DNA from 2 places in the Anoxybacillus sp. ST4 genome. Region 2 is predicted to be linked to the other one. Evidence: a T-box and tRNA genes for the amino acid it is inferred to sense, from the RefSeq annotation. Region 2 holds a T-box; the other holds one or more tRNA genes.
What was found. A T-box is a leader RNA that pairs with one kind of tRNA and senses whether it is charged. The one in region 2 lies ahead of ileS (isoleucine--tRNA ligase), so its partner is inferred to be a tRNA-Ile.

Region 1 (8,181 bases), on a different contig from region 2:
CATCCCGAACACGGAAGTTAAGCTCTCCAGCGCCGATGGTAGTTGGCGGGACACCGCCTGCGAGAGTAGGACGTTGCCGGGCGAGATTAGTGATGGAGGATTAGCTCAGCTGGGAGAGCACTTGCCTTACAAGCAAGGGGTCGGCGGTTCGATCCCGTCATCCTCCACCATAGATGAATTTGTGTGTATTTTATCATCGCGGGGTGGAGCAGCCAGGTAGCTCGTCGGGCTCATAACCCGAAGGTCGCAGGTTCAAATCCTGCCCCCGCAACCAAAATGGTCCCGTAGTGTAGTGGTTAACATGCCTGCCTGTCACGCAGGAGATCGCGGGTTCGAGTCCCGTCGGGACCGCCACTATATGACTCGGTAGCTCAGTCGGTAGAGCACGACCGAGTAAGCTTCTTTGGGAAACTGCAGCGTCCGCTCGAGCCTCTGCTTGATTAATCATACTGAGAGCGGGACGAAGGACGTGTTGTTTCAAACTCATTAATAAAGGTAAGGGAATTACTTAAACGGCTCGGTAGCTCAGTCGGTAGAGCAAAGGACTGAAAATCCTTGTGTCGGCGGTTCGATTCCGTCCCGAGCCACCATGTTAAATGATGCCGGCTTAGCTCAATTGGTAGAGCAACTGACTTGTAATCAGTAGGTTGCGGGTTCAAGTCCTGCAGCCGGCACCAGCTTGTGTGAAGAGCCATTAGCTCAGCAGGTAGAGCATCTGACTTTTAATCAGAGGGTCGGAGGTTCGAGTCCTCCATGGCTCACCATTATGCGGGTGTGGCGGAATTGGCAGACGCACCAGACTTAGGATCTGGCGCCTCTGGCGTGGGGGTTCAAGTCCCTCCACCCGCATTGTGCGGAAGTAGTTCAGTGGTAGAACACCACCTTGCCAAGGTGGGGGTCGCGGGTTCGAGTCCCGTCTTCCGCTCCAATATGCCTATGCCGGGGTGGCGGAATTGGCAGACGCACAGGACTTAAAATCCTGCGGTAGGTGACTACCGTGCCGGTTCGAGTCCGGCCCTCGGCACTTTACATGCGCCCGTAGCTCAATTGGATAGAGCATCTGACTACGGATCAGAAGGTTAGGGGTTCGAATCCTCTCGGGCGCGCCATGTCGGGAAGTAGCTCAGCTTGGTAGAGCACATGGTTTGGGACCATGGGGTCGCAGGTTCGAATCCTGTCTTCCCGACCAGTAGTAAGGGGCCTTAGCTCAGCTGGGAGAGCGCCTGCTTTGCACGCAGGAGGTCATCGGTTCGATCCCGATAGGCTCCACCATCTATGTTACGATAATGGCGGCGTAGCTCAGCTGGCTAGAGCGTACGGTTCATACCCGTAAGGTCGGGGGTTCGATTCCCTCCGCCGCTACTAGCTTAGGACCTTTAGCTCAGCTGGTTAGAGCAGACGGCTCATAACCGTCCGGTCGTAGGTTCGAGTCCTACAAGGTCCACCATGTTTATATTACACGGAGGAGTACCCAAGTCTGGCTGAAGGGGTCGGTCTTGAAAACCGAGAGGCGTCGAAAGGCGCGCGGGGGTTCGAATCCCTCCTCCTCCGCCATCACTTTCGTTTGCTTATATTGTGCCGGCTTAGCTCAATTGGTAGAGCAACTGACTTGTAATCAGTAGGTTGCGGGTTCAAGTCCTGCAGCCGGCATCATTGTGGCGGCTATGGCGAAGTGGTTAACGCACCAGATTGTGGCTCTGGCATTCGTGGGTTCGATTCCCACTAGTCGCCCCATAACATCACATTTTACTTCATTATGCGGGTGTAGTTTAGTGGTAAAACCTCAGCCACGAGCGACGCTTCGTCGAGTAAACTACGAGTTGCCTCGACGCATCCATCATCTTTGAATATGCTAGTAGAGGAAGAGGCATGACTGAGCGAGATGAATGTTGTTGCTTATTATAAAATTCGACGTGCGGGTGTAGTTTAGTGGTAAAACCTCAGCCTTCCAAGCTGATGTCGTGGGTTCGATTCCCATCACCCGCTTACGTGGGCCTATAGCTCAGCTGGTTAGAGCGCACGCCTGATAAGCGTGAGGTCGGTGGTTCAAGTCCACTTAGGCCCATTTGTATTTCTAAATGTTATGTTTTTATTCCGCAGTAGCTCAGTGACGAGCGATGCTTCGTCGATTAAGCTTCGAGTTGCCTCGACGCATCCATCATCGTGGAGTATGCGAGTAGAGGAAGAGGCAGAGGCAGTAAAGTTACGCAACATGTTGATGAAGCACAAATGATTAACTTTAACGGATCATTCCGCAGTAGCTCAGTGGTAGAGCACTCGGCTGTTAACCGAGCGGTCGTAGGTTCGAATCCTACCTGCGGAGCCATTTGGAGAAGTACCCAAGTGGCTGAAGGGGACGGTTTGCTAAACCGTTAGGTCGCTTTTTGCGGCGCGCGGGTTCAAATCCCGCCTTCTCCGCCATTGCCACATATGGCCCGTTGGTCAAGTGGTTAAGACACCGCCCTTTCACGGCGGTAACACGGGTTCGAATCCCGTACGGGTCACTAATAAAAGTAGGGCTAACCTTGCAAGGTTAGCCCTACTTTTTTGTATTAGATGCATCGTTTTTCTAAACAAACTGACTTTAAAAGTCCGCTAAGTTATCCTCATTTTCGTACGGTTCACTCACGTCATTTCTCTTTTCTAAAAACTTTTTTCCATACTCGCCATGTTGATGAATAGATGGATGTTCCACCTGAACAGTTACATGAGAGAGATTGTATTTTTCCTTTAGCAGTTCATTAATAGCTAAAATGATGCAAAATGGCTGGATGCATTCGTTGATAAGAACATGCGCTGTTAAAGAATAATGATCGGTTGAAATGGCCCAAATATGCAGTTCATGTACATCTTCAACCCCTTCAACAGCGAGAATATCGGTGCGAATACGCTCGATGTCAAATTGAGGGGGCACGGCATCCATTAAAATAAAATATGATTCACGAACAATTTTTGCACCGCCTATAAAAATAATAGTACCAATCACGATGCTAATAAGCGGATCGAACATATATAGCCCTGTAAAGTAAATGAGTATGGCTGAAATAATGACACCGATGGAACTTAATAAATCACCAATGAAATGCCATAATGCGCTTTTTACATTTAAATTTTCTTCTTCCTTTATGCTCCTACTTAAGACGATGGTTAATATGAGATTAACGACAAAACCGATCGTTGCGATCGTTAACATGAGTGAAAACTGAATGTTTTCAGGATGAATAAAACGACGAATCCCTTCAATGAAAATCCCAATAGCAATAATCATGAGTGCTAGGCCATTCAAAAATGACGCAATAATTTCAAAACGTAAATAGCCAAACGTAAATCTTTCATTGGGTGGACGGGAAGCTAAGTAAATCGCAATCATGCTTAAGCTTAATGCAATGACATCAGAAGCCATATGTGCTGAGTCTGACAACAAGGCGAGGGAGTTGGATAAAATGCCTCCAATGATCTCCACAATCGTGAAAAAAGTTGTTAATATCAATGTCGTCCAAAGCGCCTTTTTTGACGCAGTTTGTGCTTTCATATGTGGCAAGTGATGATAATCGTACATTATGCATTCCCCTTATTTAAATTTAATATTAAAAAATATAAATAATAATTACTATAAACTATTTTATATAATTATCATTTGCTACTCAAGTGATAATTATATGAACGTTCATATTGATTTTCATTTCGTCACATTTTTTATGTGATTTGTTGAACAATGTCGAAAAATATCTTAATTTTCTTACAGGAATTTTATATAGCCTTGTGTAATATATTCAGTACGTAATTGTTTTTGAACATTTTATTTCAGAAAGGGTGAGAAGGCGCTTGTTAACGATGAGTCCAACTGATTTGCAGATGCATTTATTCCATGAAGGAACATTTTATCAAAGTTATCAATTATTTGGCGCGCATTTAGTGAAACAAGATGGAACAATTGTCACTCGTTTTTGTGTATGGGCTCCACATGCTAAAGAAATTCGGCTTGTTGGAACGTTTAACAACTGGAACGGGGAACAACATAAATTAACAAAAATAAATGAACAAGGAGTATGGATGATTGTTGTCCATGAAAATTTAGAAGGGCATCTATATAAATACGAAATTATAACAAGAGATGGACGCACCTTTCTTAAAGCTGACCCATACGCGTTTTATGCAGAAGAACGCCCCAATACTGCCTCTATTGTATATGAATTAGATGGATATAAATGGAATGATCAGGCGTGGCAAAGGAAGAAAAAACGTAAACGGGTTTATGACCAACCTATGTTTATTTATGAAGTTCACTTTGGTACATGGAAAAAGAAAGATGATGGGCAGTTTTATACATATAGGGAGATGGCAGATGAGTTAATTCCTTATGTTGTTGAACATGGATTTACTCATATCGAGTTGTTACCACTTATTGAGCATCCGCTCGATCGCTCGTGGGGATATCAAGGAACAGGTTATTATGCTGCAACAAGTCGGTATGGAACGCCACACGATTTGATGTATTTCATCGATCGGTGCCATCAAGAAGGAATTGGTGTCATTTTAGATTGGGTTCCTGGACATTTTTGTAAAGATGCACACGGATTGTATATGTTTGATGGTGAACCGACGTATGAATATGTGAATATGCAAGATCGCGAAAATATTGTTTGGGGAACGGCGAATTTTGACCTAGGAAAATCGGAAGTGCATAGTTTCTTAATTTCAAACGCTCTGTTTTGGCTGCAGTATTATCATATTGACGGTTTTCGTGTCGATGCTGTTGCGAACATGCTTTATTGGCCGAACAGCGATGTGCTGCATCCAAATCCATATGCGATTTCATTTTTAAAAAAGCTGAATGAAGTTGTATTTGCTTTTGAGCCAAGCGTGTTAATGATTGCAGAAGATTCAACTGATTGGCCGAAAGTAACAGCGCCGACGTATGATGGCGGGTTAGGATTTAACTATAAATGGAATATGGGCTGGATGAACGACGTGTTAAGTTATATGGAAACGGGCATGAGTGAACGAAAACATATGCATCACAAAATGACATTTTCTCTACTTTATGCTTATACGGAAAACTTTATTTTACCTTTATCTCATGACGAAGTAGTACATGGAAAAAAATCGTTGTTGAATAAGATGCCCGGCGATTATTGGGATAAATTCGCCCAACTTCGCTTGCTTTACGGCTATTTTATGACTCATCCAGGAAAAAAACTATTATTTATGGGTGGAGAGTTCGGGCAGTTTGATGAGTGGAAAGATTTAGAACAACTCGACTGGGTGCTATTTGATTTTGATATGCATCGAAAAATGAATGATTACGTGAAATCCCTCACGTATTTTTATAAAAAACAAAAGGCACTATATGAATATGATCATGATCCAAATGGGTTTGAATGGATTGATGTGAACAACGCTGAACAAAGTATTTTTTCTTTTATTCGGCGCGGAAAAAAAGAGGAAGATACGCTAATTGTTGTTTGTAACTTCACAAATGTTGTATATGACAATTACAAAATTGGTGTGTCATTTCTGACATCATATCGGGAAGTATTCAACAGCGATGATGTGATGTACGGTGGTGCGGGACATATAAACAAAAAGCCACTTAAGGCATGTGAAGAACCATATCACGGAAAGCCGTACCACATTCGAATGACGATTCCGCCGTATGCTATCACTATTTTACGGCCAACTAGAAAAAGAGAAGGGAAGGAAAGCTATGGTACGAAAAAAGTGCGTCGCTATGCTGCTCGCAGGGGGACAGGGAAGTAGGTTAAGTTCATTAACAAAAAATTTAGCTAAGCCCGCTGTGCCGTTTGGGGGAAAGTATCGCATTATTGATTTTACATTAAGTAATTGCGCCAATTCCGGTATTGATACAGTTGGCGTGCTGACTCAATATCAACCGCTAGAGTTAAATACGTATATTGGAATTGGTAGTGCATGGGATTTGGATCGGAAACATGGAGGGGTGGCCGTTCTTCCACCGTATGCAGAATCTTCTGAAATGCGGTGGTATAAAGGAACGGCAAACGCGATTTATCAAAATCTAAACTATTTAGAGCAATACGATCCGGAGTATGTGCTCATTCTTTCAGGTGACCATATTTATAAAATGAACTATGCGCATATGCTACAATACCATATCGAGAAAAAGGCAGATGTGACGATTTCTGTTATTGAAGTGCCATGGGAAGAAGCGAGTCGTTTTGGCATTATGAACACAAATGAGGAGATGGAAATTGTTGAGTTTGAAGAAAAGCCAGCTCATCCGAAAAATAATTTAGCCTCCATGGGCATTTATATTTTTAAATGGTCTGTTTTAAAAGAATATTTGGAAATGGACAATCGCAACGATCGTTCGAGTCATGATTTTGGCAAGGATATTATCCCTTTACTTATCGATGAAAAAAAGCGACTTGTTGCCTATCCATTTAAAGGATATTGGAAAGATGTCGGTACAGTAAAGAGTTTATGGGAAGCAAATATGGATTTACTCGAAGATACCCCGGCATTAAACTTATTCGATCATACGTGGCGCATTTATTCTGTCAATCCGAATGAGCCACCGCAATATATTGCTCCATATGCGCAAGTAAAAGAATCTTTAGTGAATGAAGGATGCATTGTTGAAGGGCATGTAGAGCATTCTGTATTGTTCCAAGGGGTGCACATTGCACAAGGTGCAACGGTAAAAGATTGCGTTGTTATGCCCAATGCGGTTATTGGGAAAAATGTATACATTGAAAAAGCGATTGTTCCACCGAACATAGAAATTCCAGACGGAACTTCCATTTATGCTAGTTCATCTGAAGGGGAAGTCATTCTTGTAACAGAGGGGCTTTTGGGACATTTTTCAGAGAGAGAGGATGAAAAGCTGTGGGAAAATTAATGCTTGGGGTCATTGATGCTACAACATATAAGAAGGAAATGAACGATTTAACGCTCCAGCGTTCGATTGCGGCTGTCCCGTTTGCTGGGCGTTACCGATTAATCGATTTTGTTTTGTCGAATATGGTAAACTCAGGTATTGAAAGTGTCGCTATTTTTCCAAAGTATCAATACCGCTCGTTAATGGATCATCTTGGTTCGGGGAAAAATTGGGATTTGAACCGAAAACGTGATGGATTATTTTTTTTTCCTTCGCCTGATCTTCCGATTTCCCATATAGGCTCGTTTCAACATTTTCAACAACATATTGACTACTTTTTGAGAAGCACGCAAAAATACGCTCTCATTTGCAATAGCTATACAGTGTGTAACATTGATTATGAAGAAGTGTTAAAGCGTCATATTACCAACCATTGCGACATTACCCGCATATGTCATCGTGGTCAATCACTTGATATGTTTATTTTAGAAACATCATTGTTGCTTGATTTAATTGCAAATCAACAAAACAATCGCTACCAAAGTATTGTCGACGTCGTCAATGATGAAACGAACGGATTAACGGTATGCGACTATGAATATAATGGGTACGTTGCGGTCATTGATAGCATCGAGCGTTATTTTCATCATAGTTTGGAGCTTCTTCAACCAGATGTGTGGAAACAATTGTTTTTAAAAGGGAGACCTATTTATACGAAAGTAAAAGATGAGCCACCGACAAAGTATACATCGCACGCTTGCGTTCGTAATGCGATGATTGCGAACGGATGCATCATTGAAGGAAAGATTGAAAATAGCATTATTTCGAGGGCAGTTAAAATCGGAAAAGGAACCGTTGTCCAAAATAGTGTCGTCATGCAAAAAAGTCAAATTGGAGAAAATTGTTACCTCGAGTATGTCATCATAGATAAAGATGCTCGTATTGGCGATGGCGTTCAATTGATCGGGACGCCGAAGCAGCCAATCGTCATTCGAAAAGGGACAATACAAGGAGCGCTGATGAAATCGTGAAAGTGTTATTTGTTGTATCAGAATGTGTACCATTTGTGAAAACAGGCGGTTTAGCCGATGTTGCTGGTGCGCTACCAAAAGAGCTGAAAAAGCTCGGAACCGATGTGCGTGTCATGTTGCCGAAATATGGATTGATTCCGCAACATATGCGTCAAAAAATGAAAAAAATAGCTGAACTCGTTGTTCGCGTTGGCTGGAGAAGGCAATATTGTGGAATTGAACAGTTAGAACATGAAGGAATCACATACTATTTCGTCGACAACGAATATTATTTTAAACGCGATTCATTGT
Region 2 (8,181 bases):
TTGTCGCACAACGTGGACATAGCTCTGGGTAATCAGCATGTTCGCCGACTGTCGGTGTAACGACCCAGCAACGTGCGCACGTTTTTCCTTCCGCTTGTTTAACAACAATCGCTGTTTTCGTAAATGTTTGCGCCTCGCTCGGTGCTTCTGTAAATGAGCCACCAATCGAAAACGCGGAAACGATTAACAATTGTTTCATATCTTCTTTAATGGAGTCGATGAGCGCTTTCGCCTCTTCTGTCGGATATAAAACGACGTGCGCAGTGAGCGATTTTCCGATTAATTTTTCGCTACGCGCCACTTCTAGCGCCTTTAATACTTCGTCGCGCAGTTCCATAAACGCATCCCATTTTGCGACGATGCGATCGGCATCATCGATATGCACCGCCTCTGGCATATCAACAAGCTGTACGCTTTCTTCTTTCACGTGCGGGATGTACGACCATACTTCATCTGCCGTATGCGGTAAAATTGGCGCAACAAGTTTCGTTAACGCCACAAGCGTTTCATACAACACCGTCTGAATCGAACGGCGTTCATGACTATTTGCCGCCTCGATGTACAACACATCTTTCGAAAAGTCAAAGTAAAACGCGCTTAAATCGACGGTACAGAAGTTGTTCACTTCATGATAAATCGTCGCAAATTCGTACGTTTCATATGCTTGTTTTACTTTTTCGATGAGACGATTTAATTTCACAAGCATATAGCGGTCAACTTCGCGCAACTCGTCGATCGCAACGCGTTCTGTTGGATTGAAATCGAATAAGTTGCCGAGCATAAAACGGAACGTATTGCGAATTTTACGATACACTTCTGCCACTTGTTTTAAAATGTTGTCGGAAATGCGCACGTCTGCTTGATAATCGACCGACGCAACCCAAAGGCGCAAAATGTCGGCACCAAGCTGCTCCATCACTTTTGCTGGCACGACGACGTTGCCGAGCGATTTGCTCATTTTCCGTCCTTCGCCATCTAATACGAATCCGTGGCTTAGCACACCTTTATACGGCGCTTTGCCTGTGACGGCAACCGCTGTCGATAGCGACGAGTTAAACCAGCCGCGGTATTGGTCTGATCCTTCTAAATAAAGGTCTGCTGGACGTTGTAAATCATCGCGTTCTTCTAATACCGCTTGATGAGAAGAGCCGGAGTCAAACCATACGTCCATAATGTCCGTCTCTTTCGTAAAGCGACCGTTTGGACTGCCTGGGTGCGTAAATCCTTCTGGAAGTAAATCTTTCGCTTCCCGTTCAAACCAGACGTTTGATCCGTATTGACGGAACAAGTTCGATACGTGCTCAATCGTTTCGTCTGTAATAATTGGCTCGCCATTTTCTGCATAAAAGACCGGAATCGGTACACCCCATGCGCGTTGTCGCGAAATGCACCAGTCGCCGCGATCGCGAATCATGTTATGAATGCGAATTTCGCCCCACGCTGGCACCCATGTCGTTTCTTCCACCGCCTTCAACAATTGCTCGCGAATTTTATCAATCGACGCAAACCACTGCGCTGTCGCACGGAAAATGGTCGGTTGCTTCGTGCGCCAGTCGTGCGGATACGAGTGCGTAATAAACGATAGTTTTAACAGAGCTCCAACTTCTTGCAGTTTTTCAGTAATCGCTTTGTTCGCATCGTCGTAAAACATGCCGGCAAACCCTGGCGCTTCTTCTGTCATATAGCCGCGCTCATCGACAGGGCAAAGAACGCCTAAGCCGTATTTTTGTCCGACGACAAAGTCATCTTCCCCGTGGCCCGGAGCGGTATGGACACAACCTGTTCCTGCATCCGTTGTGACGTGTTCGCCACAAATGACGAGCGAGTCACGATCGTAAAACGGATGTTTCGCCACGACGTATTCAAGTTCGCTTCCTTTTACTGTTTTTAATACATTGACATGTTCCCAGCCGATTTCTTTTTGTACCGATTGTAATAACTCCGATGCAACGACGTATTTGCCACCATCTGCCTCAACGACGCTATATTGCAACTGTGGATGCACAGCAATTCCTAAGTTCGCTGGAATCGTCCATGGTGTCGTCGTCCAAATGACGATTTTTTCATCGCCATCAAGCACACCTTTTCCGTCTTTCACAGGAAAGGCGACGTAAATCGACGGTGAACGTTTATCTTTATATTCAATTTCCGCTTCGGCAAGCGCGGATTCGCTTGATGGCGACCAATATACTGGCTTTAGCCCTTTATAAATGAGTCCTTTTTTCGCCATTTCACCGAACACTTTAATTTGTTGTGCTTCGTATGCTGGCGTTAACGTAATGTAAGGGTTATCCCAATCACCGCGCACACCAAGCCGTTTAAATTGTTCGCGCTGGCGGTCGATTTGCTCGTACGCATATTGTTCGCACAGCTTGCGAAACTCGGCGACACTCATTTCTTTTCGATTGACGCCTTTCGTTTTCGTCAATGCTGTTTCAATCGGCAAGCCGTGCGTATCCCATCCCGGCACGTACGGTGCACAGTAGCCGCTCATCGATTTATAGCGCACGATAAAATCTTTTAAAATTTTATTGAGCGCATGCCCCATATGAATGTCGCCGTTCGCATACGGCGGTCCATCGTGCAACACGAAAAGCGGCCGATCTTTCGTGCGCTCTTGCACTTTACGGTAAATGTCCATTTCTTCCCACTTCGCTTGTATTTGCGGTTCACGTTGCGGCAAATTGCCTCGCATCGGAAAATCGGTTTTTGGCATGAGTAACGTATCTTTGTAGTCCATGACTATACCTCCTTTTATGTCAATAAAAAAAGCCTTCTCATGCCCAAAAGGGACGAGAAGGTCTCGCGGTACCACCCTTATTGACTATGTACAATAGTCCACTCGACATTCGTAACGGGAATGACGCGCCGTGGCCTACTTATGTTCGGCACGGAACTCCGGGGTGATCTTCATTCTTTCGCTTATGCCGAGCTTCCACCGCCCTCGGCTCGCTGAAATAAGCTGATGAAAGAACTACTGTCCCCTTCATCGTTTTTCCATGTATAACTGTATTCGATATTATAGGCAATAACGATGCCGCTCGTCAAGACTCCGTTATTTCTTGTATCGCTTCATCGTCAAGCTTGTAGTCTAATAAATGATCCCAGTCACCGCTGTTTAACATATCGAGCTGCGCTTCAATTAACATCTTGAAGCGGTTGCGAAACACTTTCGCTTGTCGCTTTAATTCTTCGACTTCCATTGAAATTTTCCGCGTTTTCGCGAGCGCTTCGCTAATGATGCGGTCGGCGTTTTTCTCCGCTTCTTTAATGATGAGCTTCGCCTCTTTTTGTGCGTTTCGCTTCACTTCTTCGGCGGTTTCTTGTGCGATTAAAATTGATTTATTGAGCGTCTCTTCAATGTTTGTGAAGTAATTCAGCTTTTCTGTTAGCTCCTTTACTTTTTCCTCGAGCTGCTTTTTTTCACGCAACACCATTTCATAGTCTTTAATGACTTGGTCTAAAAATTCATTTACCTCATCTTCATCATATCCGCGAAAACCTCGGCTAAATTCCTTATTATGAATATCTAACGGCGTCAACGGCATGTGGTCCACCTCCATCTTATGTACGTACCATGGCTATTCGACATGTTTTGCGAAAATCCTGCTTTTATTTCGTTTTTTCGACAACGATGCGCCACTTTTCTTTTTTCGTTTGCCCTGCAATCGTCTGCAAACGGCAGCGCCCATGTTGCCGAAGCGATAATAAGTCGCCTTCTCGACATTCAGCAGACGGCTCATCGACAACTTTCCAGTTCAATTTTGCCCATCCTTGTTCAATAAGCGTCTGCACTTTTTGACGTGACAGACGAAACGTTTGCGCGAGCACAGCGTCGAGGCGAAGGGAAGGTACAGTAATCGTCTCTTCTTCCCACGTTTCAGCGACGACGCGCATCTCCGACAACGGTCGTTGTTGCAATGAGACAGAAGCGTTGCGAATCGACGTCATATTCATCTTCACAAACGGAGCGATATCGGAGGCGACAACAAACTGAACGACGTCATCGGCAATGACAATATCGCCGAACTTCTCGCGCTTCACACCGAGCGATAAAAGCGCGCCAAGTACGTCGCGATGTTCAATCGTTACAAATTTTTTCGGATAGCGGACAGAAAATAACGTCAGTTCAAAATCATCTTCTGTCGGTTCGATGTACGGCGGATATAAAAGCGCTCGCTTCCGTTCAGCAAGAGGACACCCGCCAAAAAACGATACGTTCACGTCATCGTGATGTCCGACGACGGTGCGAACGATTTGTTGCTCGCGCGGATCTAAAAACGGGGTAAGTTTTAGACGATATTGCATAGTCACGAGCCGTTTCCATTCGCACACAAGGTCAATGAAATGATGCTCTTCTTTACGAAAATGTTGATAAATGTTCATTATAACCCTCTGCTGATCATATCTAATAACCCATAAACACCTGCTGTTGCAAAACGCAAAACAAGCAAGGCGACAATTGGGGAAATGTCGATCATGCCGATAGGTGGAATAAAGCGACGAAACGGCTCTAAATATGGTTCACAAATGGTAGCGAAAAACTGCCCGACTTTTGTGTCGCGCGCATTTGGAAACCAAGACATTAAAATGTAAACAATAATCGCATACGAATATACTTGAATAATTGTCACAACAACATTTGCAATTTGATACATTTTACCACCTCTTTATCGTTGAGTCATCGTCCGATACGACCGAAATTGAACCGCTCACATCGACGTTATCTGGCGTGCATAAAAAAATTGTCGAGCCTACTTGTTGGATATCTCCACCAATCGCATATACCGTTCCGCTCAAAAAGTCGACGATGCGGCGCGCTTGATCGCGGTCGACGCGATGAACGTTGACGACGACGGCGCGCCGATTTTTTAAATGATCGGCAATTTCTTGCACTTCTGCATACACGCGCGGCTCAAATAAAACGACTTTCGAAGATTTTTGCACGCTTTGTAAACTGACGACATTTTGCTTTTGTTCAGCTTTCGGTTGTTGCACGACTTCCTCTTGCTCGTATTCATCCTCTTCCCATTTTTCCTCATCTAAGTCGAAAAAGTCGCGAATTTTTTTTACAAATCCCATTTATTCCACCTCCTCTTCGCCTACAAGACTTGTACCAAGTCGGATGAACGTCGCCCCTTCTTCCACCGCGATGACGTAATCGTTTGACATGCCCATCGACAACTCTGTACAAGGGGCGTGCGACCATTGTTTTTCTTGCACGCGTTCCTTTAGTTCACGCAACGTCCGAAAGCAGCGGCGAATCGTCGCTTCATCATCCGTATATGGCGCCATCGTCATTAATCCGACAACTTGAATGCGTGAAAAAGCAGATAACGTTTCAATAAACGGCAATACGTCTTCCGGCGCTAATCCATGTTTCGACTGCTCGCCTGAAACATTCACTTGCACAAAACATTTGATCGTCCGATTGGCTCGCTTATCGATTTCTTCCGCTAGCGAAAGGCGGTCAAGCGAATGAATGTAATCGACGTAATCAATGACTTGTTTCACTTTTCTTGATTGTAGCGTGCCGATGAAGTGCCACGTTGCTTGTTTTCCGATCGCCTCATATTTGTGCAAAAAGCCGTCCGCACGACTTTCACCTAAGTGAACGATCCCAGCTTCCACCGCCTCTTTTGCGCGTGCGACGCTCACATATTTCGTCACCGCCACAATTTGCACATCGGATACGCTTCGTCCTGTTTTTTCACACGCTTCGGCAATGTCGTATTGAATCGTTTGTAAACGTTGCTTCACAGACATATGATCACCTCCAGCCAATAAGCGCCATCATTCTCCCTGTCTTTCCACCATCGCGACGGTGGGAGAAAAATAATGATCGCTCACAGCTTGTGCAATACGATGAAACAGCTATTTGTTGAATCGGCACCCCAGCTTGTTGCAACAGCTGTTTATTCATTTCTTTTAAATCAAGCGCATACTGTCCCCTACTTGTTTCATTATAAAGAGATGGAGAGCAATTGGCTAGCGCCTTTTGAACGAATGTGATGACGCGATCATCGACGACGTAACAGCATCGGCCGATCGATGGACCGATCACAACATGAATATGTTGGGGAGCGACGCCTTCTTCTTCCCACCGTTTCACCATTTGTCCAGCGATGTTATGGACTGTCCCTTTCCAGCCAGCGTGGGCTACCCCAATGAGCTGCTTGCTTGGCGCAAAAAAGTAAAGCGGAACACAATCCGCAAAACAAAGCGCTAAAGTTAATTGTCGCTCGTTCGTATAAAGCCCGTCTGTATGCGGCAACGCGGTGTCGTACGTGCGCACTCCTTTGCCGGCATGCGCTTTCGTCACTTTCTCTATATGCACGCCATGCACTTGATGTGCGCACACCCATCGCTCAATCGAAAGACCGAGCGTTTCGGCAACAATTGTTCGATTTTTATACACCGCATCTTCATCATCTTCCACATGCATGCCAACATTTAACGTAGCGAACGGTTCATCGCTTACCCCGCCTTGCCTCGTTGTAAACGCAACGGTAACATGTTCCCAGCCTTCAAACAAAAGCAATTGTTCGCTCACTTGGCGAAATATTTCATTCATCATTCGACATCCTTTGTACAATTTTATCACTTTTTTTCCTATTTTATCACACCTTGCCGAAAACGTGAATTATTCATCGCCATCTAATCGAACGAGAATGACATCTGCACCGATTTTTACGATATCTCTCCACGGAATGATGATTTCATCTGCCCGTCCGAATAAACCGAGCACTTTCCCTGTCCTTATAATAATAATCGCCTCAATTTGGCCGGTCGTTAAGTTAATATCGATATCTCCAATATGCCCAAGCCGTTTTCCGTTCGCGACATTGACGACATCTTTTTGTTGTAATTCAGAAATTTTCACCATGTTTCTCCGCTCCTTTTTTGTTTCTATCTCCTATATGTATGCACAAGCCGGTCGTTGTAGTCATATGCGCAAAAAAGCCTCCATCCGTTTTCGATGGAGGCGTCTATTACCATTGAATGTTTTTGTTCATTTGCTTAATCGCAGCTTTTTCTAAACGGGATACTTGCGCTTGGGAAATCCCGATTTCTTCAGCCACTTCCATTTGTGTTTTTCCTTGAAAAAATCGTTTTCGAATAATCATTTTTTCTCGTTCGTTTAGGCGGCGCAACCCTTCTTTTAAAGCAATTTCTTCAATCCAATGAGTATCGCGGTTTTTTTCGTCGCTCAGTTGGTCCATGACATAAATCGGGTCGCCCCCATCGTTGTAAATCGGCTCAAATAGCGAAACAGGATCTTGAATAGCGTCTAGGGCAAACACGATATCTTCGTGCGGAACATCTAAAATTTTCGCAATCTCTTCTGCCGTCGGTTCCTTCGCTGTTTCAGTCATTATTTTTTCCCGAACTTGAAGCGCCTTGTACGCAATATCGCGCAACGAGCGAGAAACACGAATCGGGTTATTATCTCGTAAATATCGGCGAATTTCACCGATAATCATCGGCACAGCGTACGTGGAAAACTTAACATTTTGGCTTAAGTCAAAGTTATCAATTGATTTCATAAGTCCGATGCAGCCTACTTGAAACAAGTCGTCGACATATTCACCACGATTGTTAAATCGTTGAATGACGCTTAATACGAGCCGTAAATTCCCATTAATTAGCTTTTCGCGTGCGGATACATCCCCCGCTTGCATTTGCCGAAATAATTCACGCATTTCTTCGTTTTTTAGTACAGGAAGTTTCGATGTATCAACGCCACAAATTTCAACTTTGTTTCTTGTCATGTCTTTCCCTCCTTGCAGGAGATGCTGTCAGCTTTCAGTATCTCCTTTGAAGGGAAAAATATGCATTACATCATTTTGTTAAACTCTTTTCGCAATCGTTTAATAATTCGCTTTTCTAAACGGGAAATGTACGATTGGGAAATACCTAATAAATCGGCGACGTCTTTTTGCGTTTTTTCTTCCCCCCCGCTTAATCCGAAGCGAAGTTCCATAATTTGTTTTTCGCGTTCACTTAATTGATCGAGGGCGCGAAACAGTAGGTTACGATCAATATTTGCCTCTAAATCTTTCGTAATGACATCATCTTCTGTACCTAGTACATCCGATAATAACAATTCGTTTCCATCCCAATCGATGTTTAACGGTTCATCAAACGATACTTCAGATCGCACTTTATTGTTGCGCCGTA

Region 1: it has a tRNA-Ile gene. The T-box ahead of ileS (isoleucine--tRNA ligase) is inferred to sense a tRNA for this amino acid. The anticodon was not compared.

Annotation. Positions count from the first base shown of each region.
Region 1 covers NZ_JAHZOE010000002.1:495-8,675, forward strand. Annotated here, with positions in the region: rRNA gene rrf (5S ribosomal RNA) at 1-82, shown strand, start outside; tRNA gene K1I44_RS02125 (tRNA-Val) at 95-170, shown strand; tRNA gene K1I44_RS02130 (tRNA-Met) at 198-274, shown strand; tRNA gene K1I44_RS02135 (tRNA-Asp) at 279-354, shown strand; tRNA gene K1I44_RS02140 (tRNA-Phe) at 515-590, shown strand; tRNA gene K1I44_RS02145 (tRNA-Thr) at 602-677, shown strand; tRNA gene K1I44_RS02150 (tRNA-Lys) at 689-764, shown strand; tRNA gene K1I44_RS02155 (tRNA-Leu) at 769-849, shown strand; tRNA gene K1I44_RS02160 (tRNA-Gly) at 854-928, shown strand; tRNA gene K1I44_RS02165 (tRNA-Leu) at 939-1,024, shown strand; tRNA gene K1I44_RS02170 (tRNA-Arg) at 1,033-1,109, shown strand; tRNA gene K1I44_RS02175 (tRNA-Pro) at 1,113-1,189, shown strand; tRNA gene K1I44_RS02180 (tRNA-Ala) at 1,197-1,272, shown strand; tRNA gene K1I44_RS02185 (tRNA-Met) at 1,289-1,362, shown strand; tRNA gene K1I44_RS02190 (tRNA-Ile) at 1,371-1,447, shown strand; tRNA gene K1I44_RS02195 (tRNA-Ser) at 1,462-1,554, shown strand; tRNA gene K1I44_RS02200 (tRNA-Thr) at 1,578-1,650, shown strand; tRNA gene K1I44_RS02205 (tRNA-His) at 1,659-1,734, shown strand; tRNA gene K1I44_RS02210 (tRNA-Gly) at 1,916-1,986, shown strand; tRNA gene K1I44_RS02215 (tRNA-Ile) at 1,992-2,065, shown strand; tRNA gene K1I44_RS02220 (tRNA-Asn) at 2,252-2,326, shown strand; tRNA gene K1I44_RS02225 (tRNA-Ser) at 2,330-2,421, shown strand; tRNA gene K1I44_RS02230 (tRNA-Glu) at 2,433-2,504, shown strand; gene K1I44_RS02235 (cation diffusion facilitator family transporter) at 2,585-3,559, opposite strand; gene glgB (1,4-alpha-glucan branching enzyme) at 3,835-5,760, shown strand; gene K1I44_RS02245 (glucose-1-phosphate adenylyltransferase) at 5,708-6,880, shown strand; gene K1I44_RS02250 (GlgC family sugar phosphate nucleotidyltransferase) at 6,868-7,890, shown strand; gene glgA (glycogen synthase GlgA) at 7,887-8,181, shown strand, end outside.
Region 2 covers NZ_JAHZOE010000003.1:53,503-61,683, reverse strand. Annotated here, with positions in the region: gene ileS (isoleucine--tRNA ligase) at 1-2,740, opposite strand, end outside; T-box leader at 2,786-2,999, opposite strand; gene K1I44_RS03590 (DivIVA domain-containing protein) at 3,045-3,548, opposite strand; gene K1I44_RS03585 (YlmH family RNA-binding protein) at 3,613-4,386, opposite strand; gene K1I44_RS03580 (YggT family protein) at 4,386-4,658, opposite strand; gene K1I44_RS03575 (cell division protein SepF) at 4,660-5,082, opposite strand; gene K1I44_RS03570 (YggS family pyridoxal phosphate-dependent enzyme) at 5,083-5,766, opposite strand; gene pgeF (peptidoglycan editing factor PgeF) at 5,771-6,574, opposite strand; gene K1I44_RS03560 (YlmC/YmxH family sporulation protein) at 6,644-6,886, opposite strand; gene sigG (RNA polymerase sporulation sigma factor SigG) at 6,993-7,772, opposite strand; gene sigE (RNA polymerase sporulation sigma factor SigE) at 7,838-8,181, opposite strand, start outside.